4 regions of the Lysinibacillus sp. EB271-A1-10B genome follow, and region 1 is predicted to be linked to each of the others. Evidence: riboswitches for the same ligand, from Rfam matches in the RefSeq annotation. Region 1 holds a riboswitch; each other region holds the start of a gene.
The links. Region 1 has a riboswitch for S-adenosylmethionine ahead of AC3WSK_RS11560 (methionine ABC transporter ATP-binding protein). Riboswitches for the same ligand answer to the same signal wherever they lie in the genome.
Positions count from the first base shown of each region.

Region 1 (3,146 bases):
AATAGAAAAACGTCGGAAACTACCGACGTTTTTTATTATCTTCATCCATTCTGCCATCATAGTGGATGAGGGTGAATGCCAGTATATTCCCTTAACAATAGGTGTCTAACAGTATCAATGACAAGATTTATTGATATAATAATGATAAGGGATATGTCTAAACGGGGGTGGCGTTATGTTCGAGGGGAAATGCTTAATTGTCGAAGGCCGTTCGGATAAGCTTCAAATTGAACCTATTTTAAATGAACATGTTAAAATACTTTGCACGAATGGTACAATTGGTGTGCATCAATTAGAAGAGTTACTTGATCCATATGAAGGCTGTGAGCTTTATACATTTTTTGATGCAGATACATCGGGTGATAAGCTACGAGCATTAATGGACAGACATTATCCAGAGGCCGAGCATTTACGTACAATGCCAACATATAAGGAAGTAGAGACAACTCCGAGAAAGGTGTTAGCGGCGATTTTGCTTCGTGCACATTTCTCAATCCATAATGAATATATTTTGTAAGGTTGCGTGAAAAAAGATGGAAGAATGGTCAAAAGAGCAGTGGGACGTGGCTATCCAGTCTGGTGAAAAGGCTGCTTTTTATTTATATACACCAATGTGTGGAACGTGTGTAGTTGCATCGAAAATGATGTCGGTTGTTGAACAATTGCTGCCACAGCTACAGATTGGTAAAGCGAATATTAACTTTATTGAGCAAATCGCTTATGAAAATAAAATTGAAAGTGTACCGTGTTTACTTGTATGTGAAGGCGGAAAAGTGACGGAGAAGGTTTATGCCTTTCAATCCGTACCGTATTTATACGAATTGTTAAAAAAATAAATTGACTGGACTTTACTCACGTGGTAAAGTACGAATATACTAAAAAATATAAATATATCGAACTCTTATAAAGAGCGGCTGAGGGAAGTGCCCTATGAAGCCCGGCAACCATCACAAAAGTGAAAAGGTGCCAAATCACCCAAAGATTTTATCTTTGAAAGATGAGAGAACGGTTCAACGTATAAGTTACGTGACCCCTTCTACTTGTCTATAGTTGAAGGGGTTTTTTACTTCTTTCAGCCGCTGAAATAGAGGAACTCAGTCTAAGAACGCCACATCCTGTGGCAACGACTGAGTGACCAACGTCATGTTGGCCTAGAGCCTCCGGCGGATGTCATGGAATCGAAAAGGATTTCTTTGTGCCAGCACAAAGCCGATTCCAGACGCAATTATGCCGAGGCACAATTGATATAAGAAAAGGAGAATTCGCTATGATTCAGCTTCAAAATATTACGAAGAAATACAAGACCTCGAATGGCGAATTAACAGCAGTTAAAGACGTCAACCTTTCTATCGATAAAGGTGAAATTTATGGCATTATCGGCTATAGTGGCGCTGGTAAAAGTACAATGATTCGTTTGTTAAACGGTTTAGAAAAGCCTACATCTGGTACGGTAACGGTTAACAATCAAGAATTTTCATCCATAAAGGGGCAAAAGCTTAGAGATGCTAGACAAAAGGTCAGTATGATTTTCCAACATTTCAATTTACTTTGGTCTCGAACTGTTGCGGAAAACATTGCTTTCCCACTAGAAATCGCAGGTGTTCCAAAGGCAAAACGTGAGGCACGTGTGAAAGAATTGATCACACTAGTTGGCTTAGACGGACGTGCTAAAGCGTATCCATCACAATTATCGGGGGGACAAAAGCAACGTGTAGGCATCGCTCGTGCACTTGCTAATAATCCAGAAGTATTGTTATGTGATGAGGCAACATCCGCACTCGATCCGGAGACAACAGATGCTATCCTAGATTTACTTGTCGATATTAATGAACGACTAGGTTTAACGATCGTGTTAATCACACATGAAATGCATGTTATTCGTAAAATTTGCCACCGTGTAGCGGTTATGGAAGCTGGAGAAATTGTAGAACGTGGTGAAGTATTACAAGTATTCCAAGCGCCACAAGCGGACATTACAAAAAAATTCGTTTCTCAAATTACAGATACGAAGGAGACACAGGAAACTGTGGCACAAATTAAAGCAAATTACCCTAATGGACAACTTGTAAAGCTAATATTTGTAGGAGAAAAAACAGAGCAGCCTGTCATCTCACATCTTGTAAAACAGTGTGATGTAGAAGTAAGTATAGTACATGGTAATATTTCGCAAACAAAAAATGGTGCGTACGGTACACTTATTGTACAAATTGAAGGCACAGAGTCGAATGTTGCAGCTGCACTTAGCTACTTGCATACAGTCGAAGTACAAACGGAGGTGATTGCCAATGCTAACTAATTTCTTTCCGAATGTCGACTGGGAAAAAATGTGGGAAGCTACGTATGAAACGTTGTATATGACAACAATCTCTACGGTGATCACATTTATACTTGGATTAGTAATTGGGATCTTATTGTTTTTATCAAGTCCAAACCAACTATGGGCCAATAAACTGGTGAACTTTTTAACAGGCTCAATCGTTAATATTTTCCGTTCGATTCCATTTATCGTTTTGATTATTTTATTAATTCCATTTACGAAATTTTTACTCGGCACAATTCGTGGCGCAGATGCTGCTTTACCGGCACTAATTATCGGAGCTGCACCATTTTATGCGCGTATGGTATTAATTTCATTGCGTGAAATCGATAAAGGCGTTATTGAAGCGGCTCGTTCAATGGGTGCTAAAACGTCAACGATTATTTGGAAAGTTTTAATTCCAGAATCGTTCCCAGCGCTTATTTCTGGTCTTACTGTAACGGCTGTAGCACTTGTTGGCTATACTGCGATGGCAGGTATTATCGGTGCAGGCGGTCTAGGAAACTTAGCATTCTTAGATGGTTTCCAACGTAATCGCCAAGATGTAACTTTAATGGCGACTATATTAATCTTAATAGTAGTATTTATTATTCAATGGATTGGCGACTTAATTACAGCCAAAACAGATAAACGCTAAAAAGAAAAAAGCGTATCTCGCTACGAACATCAAAAAAGTTATTTCGGTTTTATGCCGCTAACATATTTTAAATTAGTTAAAAGGGAGTGCAATAAAATGAAGAAATTTTTAACAGGATTATTTTTATCAGTATTAGTATTAGCCTTAGCTGCTTGTGGTGCTGGTAAAAAAGATGATACAAACTCAAACGCA
Region 1 covers NZ_JBYTDL010000007.1:28,706-31,851, reverse strand. The annotation lists gene AC3WSK_RS11570 (toprim domain-containing protein) at 176-517, shown strand; gene AC3WSK_RS11565 (thioredoxin family protein) at 534-836, shown strand; SAM riboswitch class I at 899-1,004, shown strand; gene AC3WSK_RS11560 (methionine ABC transporter ATP-binding protein) at 1,268-2,296, shown strand; gene AC3WSK_RS11555 (methionine ABC transporter permease) at 2,286-2,954, shown strand; gene AC3WSK_RS11550 (MetQ/NlpA family ABC transporter substrate-binding protein) at 3,051-3,146, shown strand, end outside.

Region 2 (3,146 bases), on a different contig from region 1:
TACTTTTACATATAAGTTATCGAACACTTCAGAAGAAATTGGTCGGTTAACTTTTCCCCAGTCAATTTTATCTTTTGTGCTCTCTTCTTCTACCGTATATTTATCTTTAGGTGAACGACCAGTGTATTTGCCAGTTTCTGCACGAACTGCGCCATCTACTGTTAACATAGCTTCACCACGAGAAGTAGCTTTTTCAGCTAATTGTGGTACTGAAAGTTGAACATTAATGTTACCGCCGCTTAATAATTCCTTCAGTTCGTTTGCAATTTCTACTGAATTCATCGATTAAATACCATCCTTTTTTATAGTATTCCCTTGAGTCTGAGGGAGATTTTCTTAATTTCAAAAATAGTATAACACAATTGCTTAAATAATCTATACTAATTCAGAAATTATTTTTCAGATTTTATTACTTTTCAAGAAAACGACAAAAAGTAAATTGATTCGTTTTGATAATGCTTTTTACCCTATTTATTATAAGTGATCAGTCAATCACTTTCGACACAGCAAAATTGTGTTCTAGAAGCTTTTGGCTTATATGAGGTTCGCACAGGATGTGAAGTTTTAGCTTGTTTTTTATTAGTTGGAGCTTGTCTTCGATTGAAAAGGGGCTACAATCATTTTCATCCACCACATGTTCCGTAGCTGACGCTTTGCTTTCACTACAAAATGTGCTGTAAAGGGTTACACATATGTTAACACATGATGTGAGGTGGAGAGTAGGGATTATTTTGTTTGAATTTACAGGATAATACAAATAGGTTTCATAATAATGGTATAACTGTAGCTGACGCTTTGCTTTCGCTACAGATAAACAAAGCGAACGGAATCGGTTTTGTGCTTAGACCTGGAGATGTTCTTTGTGCGAAAGCGACAACACGAGAGCCGACGTGATGTCGCTTTCGGCAATGCTGCAGGACGTGGTGTTCTTACACTGAGATTCTCTATTTTAGCGGGTGTTTGGGCACTTGCTGAAAGAAGTTAAAAATATTTGACAACGTTCGACCTTTTACGTATTATGAGATATTGAACGGATACTCTTATCCCGAGCTGGTGGAGGGTCAGGCCCTGTGAAACCCGGCAACCTGCATGAACTATTTCACGACATGCGCTGGTGCCAACCTGATGCAAGGGAACCCCCTTGAACGATAAGAGTGAAAGGTTACGAAGTCATTATTCCTTTCCTCATGTTAAGTAAGCGTGAGAAAAGGATTTTTTTATTGTTAAAAACGAATGTAAAGGTAAGTATATAGTCCTTTCCTTATTATAATGACGGATCTTTCGAAAACCTCGTGTTAAAAGTAGTAGTTGTTTTTTGTGCGAAAGTGAAACGACAGCAACAGTTGTTTTTTTGTACGAAAGCGCAGTGCAAACGTAGCGACAGCAACAACTGCTTTAGAGTTCAATCTATAGGAGCGGGCTTGACATGGGTAATGAGTACCGTATTAATTCGCAAATATTATTTGTAAAAGTAATAGGAGGAAAACCAAATGACAAAACGTCGACTGTTTACATCAGAGAGTGTAACAGAAGGACATCCAGACAAAATATGTGATCAAATCTCGGATGCCATTTTAGATGCTATTTTAGCAGAAGATCCAAACGCACGTGTAGCGTGTGAAACAACAGTAACAACTGGTTTAGTACTAGTAGCAGGAGAAATTACTACCTCTACTTATGTAGACATTAAAGGTATCGTTCGTGATACTGTAGCAGAAATCGGTTATACACGTGGGAAATATGGCTTTGATGCTGAAAATCTAGCAGTACTTGTTGCTATTGGTGAACAATCACCTGATATTGCTCAAGGTGTTGACCAAGCATTAGAGGCACGTGAAGGCTCTATGACAGACGCTGACATTGAAGCAATTGGCGCAGGTGACCAAGGTTTAATGTTCGGTTATGCATGTAACGAAACACCAGAGCTTATGCCATTACCAATTAGTTTAGCGCATAAATTGGCTCGTCGCTTAACGGAAGTACGTAAATCTGATGAACTAGGTTATTTACGTCCAGACGGAAAAACACAAGTGACAATTGAATATGATGAAAACAATGTACCAGTGCGCGTTGATACGATTGTCATTTCTACACAGCATGACGAAGAAGCTACACTTGAGCAAATTCAAGCAGACTTAAAAGAATTTGTTATTGCTCCAGTTGTTCCAAGTGAATTATTAGATGCCGAGACTAAATATTTCATCAACCCAACTGGTCGATTCGTAATTGGTGGTCCAAAAGGAGATGCTGGTCTAACTGGACGTAAAATCATCGTTGATACATACGGTGGCTATGCCCGTCATGGTGGTGGTGCTTTCTCTGGTAAGGATGCAACTAAGGTAGACCGTTCAGCGGCATATGCAGCCCGCTATGTGGCAAAAAATATCGTAGCAGCTGGTTTAGCAGATCGAGCTGAAGTACAACTAGCTTATGCGATTGGTGTTGCTCAACCTGTATCTATTGCTGTTGATACATTCGGGACAGGAAAAGTTACGGAAAGTGAAATTGTAAAATGGGTACGCGAGCTATTTGACCTACGCCCAGCAGGGATTATTAAAATGCTTAACCTTCGTCGCCCAATTTATAAGCAAACTGCAGCATATGGTCACTTTGGTCGTACAGACTTAAATGTACCTTGGGAACAAACAGACAAAGCAGACGCATTACAAGAAAAAGCAGGTTTATAAACTATTCAGCTAAAGTAATAAAGTAGCTGGACCAATATTTTAAGATACTATTACAGAAAGGGGCTCTACATGCTATTGCCCCTTTCACTGTATTTATACTAAAAAAAACTCCATATATAATCGTGTATGGCTAGGTTGTCCAAGCAAACGTGGAGCTGCTTTGATTAAGTTGAAATAACTATTTATTTTTTGGTTGAAGAGATTTATAGTATTGGCCTTTTTCTACATATTCATGTATGATGCGTTCCATATCTTCTTTATCTTCATCGTTTAATTCTCTTACAACTTTTGCGGGACGCCCTAATGCTAAGCTATTTGGAGGAATGACTTTGCCTGGAGGAACAAGGCTACCTGCCCCAATAAATGCACCCTCTCCAATCTCCGCTCCGTCTAATATGATAGAGCCCATACCTATTAAGGCTTTTTTACGAATCGTACAGCTATGTAAAGTTACTTGAT
Region 2 covers NZ_JBYTDL010000006.1:177,050-180,195, reverse strand. The annotation lists gene pckA (phosphoenolpyruvate carboxykinase (ATP)) at 1-282, opposite strand, end outside; gene AC3WSK_RS11235 (hypothetical protein) at 863-985, shown strand; SAM riboswitch class I at 1,038-1,155, shown strand; gene metK (methionine adenosyltransferase) at 1,491-2,687, shown strand; gene AC3WSK_RS11225 (gamma carbonic anhydrase) at 2,866-3,146, opposite strand, start outside.
Region 2: linked by a shared signal. The riboswitch ahead of metK (methionine adenosyltransferase) and the one ahead of AC3WSK_RS11560 (methionine ABC transporter ATP-binding protein) in region 1 are both predicted to bind S-adenosylmethionine.

Region 3 (3,146 bases), on a different contig from region 1:
AGCAATAACGAAAATCCTGCTCAAAGTGCAAGTAATAGTACTGCCGAAAATACTACTCAAAGTAAAATTGAAAACGATACCGGCAATTCTACACAAAATGATAGTGATACCGGAAATACACCAAACAGTGATAAGAATAAAAAATCGCCAGACAATTAACAGCAGTGTGGTTCATTACCAAAAGTGAAGCGGCTCATCGGACGCCCCCCAGGAGGCTCTGTGCGAAAGCAAAGCGGCAGCTACAAAGTGACCAGCCGGAACGGAAATGAGAAAAGTAAAAAATGATGACCCAAAAATATCAAGGTCATCATTTTTCTATGGCATTAAATATGATATTCAATTTGATCAACAAAATCCCATTCGTATGGTGTTTCTTGATAAACATAGTAGTTCAACCAGTTCGAGAATAACAAATGTGTATGGGCACGCCACGTATTAATCGGTTCATTTGCTGGATCATCATTAGGGAAGTAATTCAAGGGCACATCAATATCTAATCCTTTCGCAACATCGCGACTATATTCATCCGCTAAAGTTGTCGCATCATATTCAAGGTGACCAGTAATCATAATATTTTTATTGTCTTTAGATTGCACAATAAAAACACCAGCATCTTCTGAATAAGAGAGCAATCGTAAATCAGGGTGGTTGCGTACTTCATCAATCGATACAGACGTATAACGCGAATGTGGTGCCGTAAACAAATCACTAAAGCCGCGTACTAAATCCACTGTTAAATCCGTAATGACATGAGAATATACACCTGAGCATTTAGCAGAAAGCCCAATTTTGCCAATACCGTAATGATGGTATAACGCTGCCTGTGCACCCCAACATATATGTAGAACCGATGTTACGTTCGTTTTGGACCAGTCCATAATTTCTGAAATTTCCTGCCAGTAGTTCACTTCTTCAAACGGCATTTTTTCTACTGGTGCACCCGTAATAATCATGCCATCATAGCGACGATGACGAATTTGATCGAACGTCGTATAAAATAATTGTAAATGTGATTTACTAACATTTTTCGATTCATGAGTAGCAGTATTCAAAAATGTAATATTCACTTGTAACGGGGTATTCCCTAATAAACGTAGTAATTGCAGCTCTGTTTTTTCTTTTTCTGGCATTAAATTAAAGATTAAGATATTTAACGGACGAATTTGTTGAGTTTTCGCTCTATCCTCGTCCATTACGAAGATTTTTTCCTCACGTAAATGTTCTCCAGCTGGTAAGTTTTTTGGAATATTAATTGGCATCTTGCATTCCCCTCTCTTATAGTTCTCTCTGTTAAACCCATTATTGGCCTTAGTCTCCATACACAGGCCTTGCGTAAAGTCTTTTTTTCGATGAAATTAAAAAATCCCCCTCATTCCATTTGAGATAGAATGAGAAGGATGTTTTCCACGTTCACTCTTATCTCTCAAAGGACAAATCCTTCGCTGGAATTAGCACCTTTCTAACTTTTGTTAGAGGTTGCTGAAGCGTCATCGGGCCAAATCCCTCAACTTCTCTTGATAAGATTATTTAATTAAAAAGAATTGTAACATGAACATTTAAGAATATCAACAATACATAGAATATTTTGTTATTAACCATGCATGTCATTATGTTTGGGAGTAATACATTTGTTTTTTTAGTTTATTCCACTTCTTATAAAATCTATGTAATTTTTATTATAACTCATACTTCTGATAAAAAGAAGTGTATAGAATTTTAAATAAAAAAGCCTGCTCCTTTGGGATAATTTACAGCTCTACTATTTCTACTACATCGAACGATTGAAGACGCTCAAGACCAAACAAATCATTATCATAACTTTCAAAGTAAACACTTGCTACATTGTCGAATGACCATTCTTTTGTCTTGAACTCTTCAAGATTGTCAAACAAGATATCCAATAATAACCAACCATTATCATATTCTTTGTGGTTTATTCTATAGATATGAATGATATTGTTAGTATCCATAAATACGATATTTTCAGCTTGCTCAAATTTTGTATTAGTTGTTCTCATTGCTAGTGCTACATTTATCATATTAGTCAACCTCTTATCAATGGATTATTAGTTTTATTTTTAACGTTGCTACCGTCACATGAGCTATAAGTTCGAATACTATACCGTCATTGGCTCGGTATCACAGTGAATCATTGAATGCGTACTTTTCAAGATAAAAACAAGCTAACATCATTGACAATAATTACTCTGTAGAGTACTATTTAGACATAGCTAAATAAGACTTTTAAAAAGCCTTTAAACCAACATTTAAACCGTTCCCCAACGAAAAATGTTTATAAATAGGTCGTATTTTTTACTGTCTTTTTTAGCTAATAACTTAGCTTATGAGATGATAATAACCTAATAGAGTACCTAAGTCAATGATTTTTATCTAGTTGTGTACTTTCTGCTTATATTTTGTCTTATGCCAAAAGGAGATTATTAATATGACAATGTTTGCAAGGATAAAGGAGTTAGCAAAAAATAAAGATAAAAATCTAAAACAAGTGGCTTTCGATATGGGATTTGGCGAGAATTACTTCTATACTTTAAAATCTCAAAGCCCAAAAGCAGAAACATTAGAAAAAGTAGCAGACTATTTTGATGTATCTGTAGACTACCTACTAGGTCGCACAGACGTAAAAAGAAATTTCTATAGCATTGTAAGTGAAAATAACACTGACACAGATATACTCACAATTCAAAGAGCAGTAAATAAAATGACACCCGAAGAAAGAAAGAAAACCATTGCAGTCTTGGGGGCTGTCTTCGATGGTTTGTTCGATAGCGAAGATAAGAGCTAGTCAACCAGTTAAATAAAGACATAAAAAAGGACTACCCCCGAAGAGGTAGTCTCAATTCTATTATTTCTTTGGTTTTGGTTTAAATTTCTTCTTAGGCTCTTCTTTGACTTCTTCACTTGGATTAGGATTTATTACTTTTGTATACTTACGCTTTTTGCTATCGTCAACAATTAGGTATGTATCCCCATCAATTGGTTTATCTGGATGGTCTGCATGTTTCATCATTAGTGGACTCAAGTAAATATAGAATGAGTCTACCTCCTCACCATCACGAATTACCTTGCTTTCAAATGCATAAATTATAGTTGCAATGTTGTGATCCTTCCTATGTTTTTCAGAATGC
Region 3 covers NZ_JBYTDL010000003.1:384,770-387,915, forward strand. The annotation lists partial or broken gene AC3WSK_RS07110 (hypothetical protein) at 1-159, shown strand, start outside; gene metA (homoserine O-acetyltransferase MetA) at 324-1,259, opposite strand; SAM riboswitch class I at 1,414-1,524, opposite strand; gene AC3WSK_RS07120 (hypothetical protein) at 1,749-2,048, opposite strand; gene AC3WSK_RS07125 (helix-turn-helix domain-containing protein) at 2,447-2,803, shown strand; gene AC3WSK_RS07130 (hypothetical protein) at 2,864-3,146, opposite strand, start outside.
Region 3: linked by a shared signal. The riboswitch ahead of metA (homoserine O-acetyltransferase MetA) and the one ahead of AC3WSK_RS11560 (methionine ABC transporter ATP-binding protein) in region 1 are both predicted to bind S-adenosylmethionine.

Region 4 (3,146 bases), on a different contig from region 1:
CTGCAAAGAAACTTTGAATGCTATTCATTTAATTCGCCTCCTAATTCCTCAACGCATACCCCGTTTTCTATAAAATACGTAAGTGCCTTTTCAACGATATGTGCCTTACCGTGTAGATGCACGACAATATTACCGACGATGCCGTTTTTTAATTCAATGATATTGGCTGTTAAAATATTTGGTTGTACATCATAAACTTTGCTCACTTCTGCAAGTAATGGCTTCCCGGTACTTTCACCAAGGAATGTTAAGCGAATCACACTTCCGGAAAGATTTAATTGTTCGATTAGGGAAGAAGATAAATTACGTTGAGAAATAGTGTTTAAAAACTTTCGTGTCGTTGGGTGCTGAGGCTTCGAAAATAGTTCTATAGCAGAGCCATATTCCACAACCGTCCCTGATTCAAGAACGGATACATCATCGCAAATTTTTTGAATAACATTCATTTCATGTGTAATGAGTAAAATAGTGATGCCCAACTCACGGTTAATTTTCAAGAGAAGCTCGAGAATAGCTTCAGTTGTTTCAGGATCGAGAGCACTTGTTGCTTCATCACTGAGTAAAATCTCAGGCTCTTGGGCGAGGGCACGTGCAATAGCGACACGTTGCTTTTGACCACCCGAAAGTTGGCTAGGATAACTATCTAATTTCTCTGTTAGGCCAACAATTTCTGCATATTTTGCGACGCGTTTTTTCACTTCAGAGTCGTTATAGCCTAGAAGCTTTAATGGTACCGAGATATTGTTGTAAACGGTCGCTGTTTTTAAGAGATTAAAATGCTGGAAAATCATGCCGATTTTTTGACGTGTTTTGCGGAGGTCGTTTAAAGAAAGGGAAGTAATATCTACATTGTCGATCAATACTTTTCCTGTTGTTGGACGCTCTAATAAATTAACACAGCGAATAAGGGTACTTTTTCCTGCGCCACTGTAGCCAATAACCCCATGAATTTCACCTTTTTTGACATGCAGGTTAATGCCATCTACTGCCTTAACGATACCTTTTTTAGTTTTAAATTCTTTTGTTATATTTTCTAGTTGAATCATACTGTGAACTCTCCTTTCTAAGTCCTTCTATAAAGCAAGAATCTGCTAGCATACCTATAGGAGTCTCGCAGATTCTCAATTTATGAAAGGCCCTTCATCGTTACTTACCAGCTTGGAATGATAGAACCTTTGAATTCCTCTTCAATAAATTTGCGTACTTCATCAGATTGATAGGCTTCAACAAATTTTTTAATCGCTGGGTCATCCTCGTTTTCAGCACGTACCGCAATGTAGTTTACATATGGAGAGTTAGTAGATTCTAAAAGAATGGAGTCTTTTTTAGGATCAATACCAGCATCAAGAGCGAAGTTCGTATTAATAGCTGCCACATCTACTTCACTAAGCTGCTTCGGAATTTGTGCAGCCTCTAATTCAATGAATTTAAAATTCTTTTTGTTTTCTTCCACATCGCGAATAGATGCTGTTAAGTCTGCACCTTCTTTTAATTTAATGATGCCTGCCTCTTGAAGAACAAATAGAGCACGAGCCCCGTTCGTTGGATCATTTGGTAATCCGAATGTAGCACCATCAGGAACTTCATCCAATGATTTATATTTATCAGAGTATATGCCCATAGGAGTTAAAATTGTTTTTCCTACTGGTACTAAATCTGTTTTGTGATCTTTGTTAAATGCATCGAGGAAAGGCTTGTGTTGATAACTGTTTACATCAAGATCACCCTCGGCTAACGATGTATTTGGTAAAACATAATCAGAGAACGTTTTTAGTTCTACCTCTAAGCCACTTTCTTTGGCAACTTTTGCTGCAACCTCTGCAATTTGTTCGTGTGGACCAGAAGTTACACCTACTACAATTTTATTTTCATTAATAGCCTTACCTTGACTACCTTTATCTTCATTAGTACCGCAGCCTACTAATGCTGCTACTAATGTGAGACTCGCTAAACCTAGTAAAATTTTGTTTTTCTTTTTCATGAGACATACCTCCAAAGTTGTTTTATCGGCTGGTAAAAATAAAAAAAACTCTCTTAAAAAAATTAAGAGAGGCTCATGAAAAAACGTCCTCTCTTATCTTTCAAACGATGATCGTTTGCTGGATTTGGCACCTTCCTTAAAAAAGGAGGTTGCCGAGCTTCATAGGGCCAGTCCCTCAGCTACTCTTGATAAGAGATTTATAATATTTTTTTGTAAATCCGATATATCTAATATAGATTATAGGATATAGTAAGTCAATCGAATTTTTGAAATATTTTTTTTTGTTATACTATTTGATCGCGAAAGAGGCATGGGAATTCTTGCTAGGGTAGGGTGGAAATATTGTTATCAGGACAGTGTATTAGATAGTTTGATGAATCAAAGGTCATGTTCAATTTATCCGTTAGAAGAAGGGTTGAGGCAACCAAGAAAGATCATGAAATGAAAACTGCCCCTATAGCGAGTGTGAACTAATAGGACAGTTTTTGAATGGAAGGAAATCCAATGCTTATAAATTAAAGAAGTTTAATTTTTCAATTCGGCTGATTGCTTCACGTAAGCGATCTTCACTTACAAGTAAACCTACACGAACATAGCCTTCACCGTATTGACCGAAGCCATTGCCTGCAGCTACTGCGATATCAGCTTTATCGAGCAATACATCAGTAAACTGCTCACTTGTATAACCTAATGGAACAGGGAGCCATGCAAAGAAAGAGCCCTTTGGTGCGGTTACTTGCCAACCAATTCGCTGTGCTTCTTCGATAAGAACATTTCGTCGACGCTCATAAGTCGCTCTTAGCTTATTCGCGCAATCCTGAGATGCTGTAAGGGCAACCGCTGCTGCTTGTTGTACGGCAGGGAATTGACTACAAAATAGATGATCTTGAATAAGATTAATAGCCGCAACAATATCAGCGTTACCAACTGCAAATCCAATACGCCAGCCTGCCATATTATATGTTTTAGATAATGTATACATCTCGATGCCGACCTCTTTGGCACCTTCCGCTTGCAGGAAACTAATAGGTTTCTTGCCGTCAAATCCAATTGCACCGTAAGCGAAATCATGTGAGACAATCATGTTGTGCTCTTTAGCAAAGCGCGCCGTTTCCTCGAAAAATTCAAGTGTTGCAGTACCACCAGTTGGATTGTTCGGGTAATT
Region 4 covers NZ_JBYTDL010000036.1:11,631-14,776, reverse strand. The annotation lists gene AC3WSK_RS24985 (methionine ABC transporter permease) at 1-28, opposite strand, end outside; gene AC3WSK_RS24980 (methionine ABC transporter ATP-binding protein) at 21-1,046, opposite strand; gene AC3WSK_RS24975 (MetQ/NlpA family ABC transporter substrate-binding protein) at 1,151-1,981, opposite strand; SAM riboswitch class I at 2,072-2,176, opposite strand; gene AC3WSK_RS24970 (pyridoxal phosphate-dependent aminotransferase) at 2,490-3,146, opposite strand, start outside.
Region 4: linked by a shared signal. The riboswitch ahead of AC3WSK_RS24975 (MetQ/NlpA family ABC transporter substrate-binding protein) and the one ahead of AC3WSK_RS11560 (methionine ABC transporter ATP-binding protein) in region 1 are both predicted to bind S-adenosylmethionine.